Regions from separate parts of the Pseudomonas sp. NFXW11 genome, predicted to be linked through region 1. Evidence: riboswitches for the same ligand, from Rfam matches in the RefSeq annotation. Region 1 holds a riboswitch; each other region holds the start of a gene.
What was found. Region 1 has a riboswitch for cobalamin ahead of J4P02_RS23300 (TonB-dependent receptor plug domain-containing protein). Riboswitches for the same ligand answer to the same signal wherever they lie in the genome.

Region 2: another riboswitch for cobalamin. It lies ahead of J4P02_RS21215 (CbtB domain-containing protein); the one in region 1 lies ahead of J4P02_RS23300 (TonB-dependent receptor plug domain-containing protein).
Region 3: another riboswitch for cobalamin. It lies ahead of cobO (cob(I)yrinic acid a,c-diamide adenosyltransferase); the one in region 1 lies ahead of J4P02_RS23300 (TonB-dependent receptor plug domain-containing protein).

Annotation. Positions count from the first base shown of each region.
Region 1 is NZ_JAGEKI010000017.1:6,886-9,139, forward strand. It holds gene J4P02_RS23295 (arginine N-succinyltransferase) at 1-869, shown strand, start outside; cobalamin riboswitch at 931-1,136, shown strand; gene J4P02_RS23300 (TonB-dependent receptor plug domain-containing protein) at 1,236-2,254, shown strand, end outside.
Region 2 is NZ_JAGEKI010000014.1:142,818-145,071, reverse strand. It holds gene J4P02_RS21220 (CbtA family protein) at 1-609, opposite strand, end outside; gene J4P02_RS21215 (CbtB domain-containing protein) at 621-812, opposite strand; cobalamin riboswitch at 908-1,139, opposite strand; cobalamin riboswitch at 1,196-1,407, shown strand; gene cobW (cobalamin biosynthesis protein CobW) at 1,506-2,254, shown strand, end outside.
Region 3 is NZ_JAGEKI010000028.1:47,080-49,333, reverse strand. It holds gene J4P02_RS29205 (cobyrinate a,c-diamide synthase) at 1-139, opposite strand, end outside; gene cobO (cob(I)yrinic acid a,c-diamide adenosyltransferase) at 150-761, opposite strand; cobalamin riboswitch at 842-1,075, opposite strand; gene J4P02_RS29195 (hypothetical protein) at 1,246-1,827, shown strand; gene J4P02_RS29190 (PQQ-dependent sugar dehydrogenase) at 1,898-2,254, shown strand, end outside.

The sequences.
Region 1 (2,254 bases):
CCGATGCCGACTACCTGTTTGTGCTCGAGGACGACGAGCAGCAAGTGATCGGCATCTGCGGCCTGAGCGGGGCGATTGGCCTGCGCGAACCCAGCTACAACTACCGAGTTGGCATCACCCGCGGCCGGGCCCCGGAGCTGGGCATCGAGAAGCAGATCCCGACCCTGTTCCTGTGTAACGAGATGACCGGGCAATCCCTGCTCTGCTCGCTGTTCCTGCGCCGCGACCAGCGCCGGGGCGACACCGGCCGCTTGCTGTCCAGCGCGCGCCTGCTGTTCGTCGCCGAATACCCGGCGCTGTTCGGCGACAAGCTGGTGGCCGAACTGCGCGGCCAGGTCGATAGCCAGGGTCGCTCGCCGTTCTGGGACAGCCTGGGGCGGCACTTCTTCAAGATGGATTTCCACCAGGCCAATCGCCTGTCCAGCCATGGCGGCAAGGCCTTCATCGCCGAACTGATGCCGCGCCAGCCGCTCTACACCTGCCTGCTCAGCCCCGAGGCGCAAGCCGCTATCGGCCAGGCCCACCACAGCACCGCGCAGGCGGTGAGCCTGCTGCGCGACGAAGGCTTCAGCCACCAGGGCTGCATCGACATCTTCGACGGCGGGCCGCTGCTCGAAGCCGAAGTGGCGAAAATCCGCAGCGTGCGCGAGAGCCAGACCCTGCCCCTGCTGGTGGGCACCCCGGACGACCAGGCACCGCTGTGGCTGATCCACAACCGGCGCCTGGAAAGCTGCCGCATCACCGCCGCCCCCGGGCGCCTGGTGTCCGGCTGCCTGCTGGTGGACCGCCTCACCGCCAAGCGCCTGCAACTGCAACCAGGCGACACAGTGAGAGCAGTGCAAGCGGCAAGCTTCAAGCTGCAAGCGTAGAGCTCGAAGCAACAGCTTCTGGTTTGCAGCTTGCCGCTTGGAGCTCGCAGCTTTGCTGCGTAATATGCCCGCAGTTTCAGGTGCCCCATGCCGCCGTGCATGGGGTGAAACGGGAAACCGGTGCGCCCTCTTCCAGGGCCAGTCCGGTGCTGCCCCCGCAACGGTAAGCGAGTGCTGCATCCAACACGCCACTGTACCTACAGGTATGGGAAGGCGGATGCCGCCAGCCTCGCAAGCCCGGAGACCGGCCTGCAACTTCTGTTTGGCAATCCTGCGGTGGGCGGGCATGGGCCGGTATGGTCGCGTGCGCGTGGCCGCTACCTTCGTCCTGCGTGCTTCCCGAAAACACTTTCGAGAAGACCAAGAATGACAACCTTCAACACCTTCCTTGCGCGCGACTGGCGCGCCCCGCGCCGCACCTTCGGCGGCGCCCTGCTCGGCTGCCTGATCAGCCCCCAACTGCTGGCCGACGACAACAGCCTGAAACTGCAAGAGCAATTCGTTTCCGCACCGTCGGTGGAATCCACCACCGTGGCCGAGATGGCCCAGTACGGCAGCAAGGTGGAGATCATCGACCGCCAGCAGATCGAACGCGCCGGCCCCAGCAGCGACATCACCCGGGTGCTGCAGATGTACGTACCGGGCCTCTACGTGGCGCCGAAGAACGGCCCCTTCGACTACGGCACCTACTCCCTGCTGGGCGGCCGCAACGACGACACCCTGATCCTGCTGGACGGCGTGCGCCTGAACAACCGCCTGTACGGCGGCCTGTACCTGGATACCCTGCCGGCCAACGCCATTGAGCGCATCGAAGTGCTCAAGGGCGGCCAGAGCCTGCTGTTCGGCACCCAAGCGGTGTCCGGGGTGATCAATATCGTCACCCGCAGCCCGCAGACCCGCGACGCCTCCGGCGAGGTCAACCTGGGCCTGGACAGCTTCATGGGCAGAAGCGGCGATGCCCGCGTCGAGCGCATCCTTAGCAACGGCCTGGGCGACCTGGGCCTGCTGGCCTATATCAGCCACAACGTCTCCGACGGCTACCAGCCGTTTCGCAACAGCGCCTACAACGCCAACACCCGCGAGAAGAAACGCGCCTACGAGGTGACCACCTTCGGCGCCAAGGCGATCCAGGGGTTGGGGGATGATTCGCGCCTGGAACTGTTCTACCAGTACAGCGACGCCAACCTGGATTTCGCCCGCCCGCTGAACAACAAGAAGACCACCAACGACCGCATCCAGCAGATCGCCACCGCCACCTTCGAACAGCGCCCGAGCGAGCGCTTCAGCTACTTCGTCAAGGGCCATATCAACGACTGGGACACCCGCTACACCCGCATCAACAGCACCAGCAGCGGCGCCACCCAAGTGATCAACCACAACGACTA
Region 2 (2,254 bases), on a different contig from region 1:
GGCGATCTTGAACTGCGCTTCCAGCGCCTCTGGCGCCAGCATCGAGTGCACTTCCGGCTGTGGCGCGCCGATTACATGGGGCACCACCAGGATCGCCGCGCCCAGGGCTTTGAGCAGCCAGTTGCCGGCGAACACCATCAGCGCGATGCCCACTGCGGTGGAGGCGGCAGTACCGACCCACCAGATCTGCCGCTGCACCAGGTCGGCGGCGGCGGTGCCCGGCAGCTCCGGCGGCAGGCCCAGGGTTGGCGCCAGGCAGAAGGTGGCGTAACCGGCCAGGCCCCAGAGCAGGCCCTGGGAGGTGCGGTTGGGCGCGCGCAGGGTGTAGAGGCCGGCCAGCATCAGGGCGAAGCCCACGGCCACCACCAGGTTGCCGCCGGTGGTGGACAGCACGCGCTGCCAGCCGTCTTCCGGTTCCCAGGCTTCGGCGTCGTGGCTATGGCCGGCCATGGCGCCTTCGGCATGTTGATGAACTTCGGCCGCCGGGGCCTTCTCGTAGGTTTCCGCCTGGAGAATCAGCGGGGCGACCCAGAAGCTTTGCAGCAGGGTCAGCAGCAGGGCGGCCAGCAGGCCGGTGAAGCCTGCAGTCTGGGCAATGCGCTTGAACATGGCGGCAGGTCTCAGTGGCAAGGGAAGGCGGCGCTGTGGCGGGTGTCGTGGGCGGCGTTGTGCACCGCTTCGATATGCGAGAAACCGGCGAAGTACACCAGGCAGGCGCCGAGGATCGAGGCGCTGATGGCGGCCACCAGGCGCTGGCCCAGGGTGCTGGTGCTGCTGGCGGAATGGCTGCTGGTGCTGCTGATGATCGACATGGCGCTTCCCTCTGGAATGTCAGCGGCAAGCGGCGCAGGAAAACCCCGCGTGAGGCCCACGCAGGGTTTGCAACAGCGCCCGCCCACCGCGGGTTTGTTATTTGGTATTGCGGGCCGGTCTCCGGGCTCGCGAGGGGCAGGGGCCGTGTCTGTCATGCACGCCATGCCGGCAAGTGTCGCCTTCCCATGCACTGGGCACAGTGGCTTTGACACTTCGCTCGCTTACCGTTGCGGGGGCAGCATCGGACTGGCACGGCCTGTTCAAGCCCGTGATTCACCGATTTCCCGTTTCACCCTGTGAAGGGCACCCGTAACAAGTTGTGTAGGAGATCATGGGCGGGGCAGGGCCGTCAATTGCCGATTGACCGCCCCCCGCGCTCTGCGTAGCCTTGCGCGATTGAGGTTCTTTGGCCCTGAGCCGGAGCTAAGATGGGAACGCGGTTCAAGCCGCGGCTGCCCCCGCAACTGTGAAGGGTTTGATTTCTGCAAGGCCACTGCAAGCGCGTCCAGGACGCCAGCGGGAAGGCGCAGGAACCGTCAGTCCAATGACTGGCCAGCCCCCAGCCAGGAGACCTGCCTCGATCCAAGACTTTCACTACAACCGGGCGGGGTGATCCGGTGGCGAAATCTCCGCGCGCCTTCGCGCTGCGGTTCTCGTCTCCTATGCCCGCCACCTTTGCCAAGGGGCATCCGATGAAAACACTGGCCAAACTCCCTGTCACCATCGTCACCGGCTTCCTTGGTTCGGGTAAGACCACCCTGCTGCGGCACATGCTGGACAACGCCCAGGGGCGGCGCATCGCGGTGATCGTCAACGAGTTCGGCGAGCTGGGCATCGACGGCGAAATTCTCAAGCAGTGCTCCATCGGCTGCACCGAGGAAGAGGCCAGTGGCCGGGTCTATGAGCTGGCCAACGGCTGCCTGTGTTGCACCGTGCAGGAAGAGTTCTTCCCGGTGATGCGCGAGCTGGTGGCGCGCCGTGGCGATCTCGACCATATCCTTATCGAAACCAGTGGCCTGGCCTTGCCCAAGCCCCTGGTGCAGGCCTTCCAGTGGCCGGAAATCCGTAGCGCCTGCACTGTGGATGCGGTGATCACCGTGGTCGACAGCCCGGCCGTGGCCGCCGGCACCTTCGCCGCCTTCCCCGATCAAGTGGACGCCCAGCGCAAGCTCGACCCCAACCTGGACCACGAATCGCCCCTGCATGAGCTGTTCGCCGACCAACTGTCCAGCGCCGACCTGGTGATTCTCAACAAGACCGACCTGATCAACCCCGCAGACCTGGCCAAGGTGCGCCTGGAAGTGGCCGAGGAGCTGCCGCCGGCGGTCAAGGTCATCGAAGCCAGCAGCGGTCGCCTGCCGCTGGACGTGTTGCTGGGCCTGGGCGCCGGTTCCGAGGAACATATCGATGGCCGCCACAGCCACCACGACCATCACCACGA
Region 3 (2,254 bases), on a different contig from region 1:
CCGGACCGCACTTGAACACCCGAACCTTGCGCCCCTGATTGCGGTGCAGGCGGGCCAGGGCGGCGGTCACGGTAGTCTTGCCCTGGCCAGAGGCCGGAGCGGCGATCAGCACCGCCGGGCAATGACGAACATCGGTCATGGTTTCACACTCACAGCTCAACACCTTTCTGCGCCTTGATACCGGCCTGGAACGCGTGCTTGAGCATGCCCATTTCGGTGACGGTGTCCGCCAGCTCGATCAGTTCCGGCTTGGCCCCGCGGCCAGTCACCACCACATGCTGCATCGGCGGACGAGCCTGCAAGTCGCTGAGCACCTGGTCCAGGTCGAGGTAGCCATGCTTGAGGGCGATGTTCAGTTCATCGAGCACCACCAGGCCAATCTCCGGATCCCTCAGCAGCTCCTTGGAAACGGCCCAGGCCGCTTCCGCGGCGGCGATATCGCGCTGGCGATCCTGGGTTTCCCAGGTAAAGCCCTCGCCCATCACATGGAACCGCACTTGCTCGGGGAAACGCCGAAAAAACAGCTCTTCGCCCGTGCTGTTGCGCCCCTTGATGAACTGCACCACGCCACAGCGCATGCCATGGCCCATGGAACGCGCCAGCATGCCGAAGGCCGAACTGCTCTTGCCTTTGCCGTTGCCGGTCAGCACCAGCAGCAGCCCGCACTCATTGGGCGAGTTGGCAATGCGTTCGTCGATCACGGCTTTCTTGCGCAACATGCGCGCCAGATGGCGCTCGTCACGATCGGGGGATTCACTCATGGGGCTGCTCTCCATTGAGACAGGGGAACGGCGGGCAGGAAAAGACCGGGACGGCGCTAGCCTGGCATCGCCCACCGTGATGCCGTTGGATGGATCAGGCCGGTCTCCGGGCTCATGAGGGGCATCGCTGCCGGACTGCGCGCCTTCCCGTGTGGTTTGACACAGTGGCATCAGGCGCAGTCTTGACTCATCTACCGTTGCGGGGGCAGCGCCGGAATCGTCGTCGGCTCCATCGCTGGAACAGGCCCTGACCGGCTTCCCTGTTTCACTCTGTCGACCCTCGGCCACAGAGCACCTGAAACAAGTCGCGAAGGTTAAGGGGTCGGGGGTGGAGCGTCAATTGAAGCCGGCCGCAACAAGCAACGGAAAATTGCACTGCATCAACAAAATGACGCCAAACTTGTGCCACACTCAGAGCACTGATATCAAATAGCCACAATCCAAAATCAACAGTCCTGCCACACAACAATAAGGGGTGAGTTCGATGCAAGGCATGATCATCAGCAATCCAAAGCTGGAATTCCTGCGACCGATGCTGGAACGCTGGTTCGATTGCATTGACCGCTACAACGCAGTGCGCGGCGATAATGAAACCCCTTACTGGTTCGACGAACAGGCCAACCTGGGCTTGCTCTCCGCCGCCGCCTGGATGGCCGAGATGGTCAGCCTGGAGCACAGCCCCAGCAAGAAACAGCAGGAAGAAGGCGCACGCAATGCCCGTACCGACCTCTACCTGGCCACCAAGGAAGAACGCGCCTATATCCAGGCCACCCAGCGCTGGCCACGGGTCAACAGCCTGCAACTGACCCAAGCCCTGCAGGACATTGCCAACGACGCGAAGAAAATCAGCTATGCCAGCGACCTGAAGCTCGGCTGCCTGTTCGTCGCCCCGCAGAAGGCCCAGCACAGCGCCACCCCGGAAGAACTCCAGGACATGCTCGACGACCTGCAGAAGGAACACTGCTGCGCAGTGGCCTGGTACTTCCCCTATGCCTACCGCAAGCTGCACAGCGAAGCCGGCAACTACCATCCCGGGGTCGCGGTACTGTTCAAGGAAGCCCGCTAGACAAGGGCAACTATCCGCTGGCTATGCTTCTCTATGACTACGACGTCTGTGCATTCATAGGGAAATCAGCATGTTCAAGCTTCAACACACCTTGCTTGTCGCCATCGCCGCCGGCCTTGCCGCCTGCGGCGAAACGTCCAGCCTGCAGGTCGCCGATGGCACCGGGCCCAACCCCAGCTTGCCGCAACCCAACCCCACACTGATTCCCACGGTAAACATCGCCCCGGCCATCGGCTGGCCCAAGGATGCCAAGCCTTTGGCGGCTGCCGGCACCCAGGTCAATGCCTTCGCCGAGAACCTCGATCATCCACGCTGGCTCTATGTGCTGCCCAATGGCGATGTGCTGGTGGCAGAGACCAACGCGCCGCCCAAACCCGATGACAACCAGGGCCTTCGCGGCTGGATCGCCGGCAAGGTCATGGGCCGG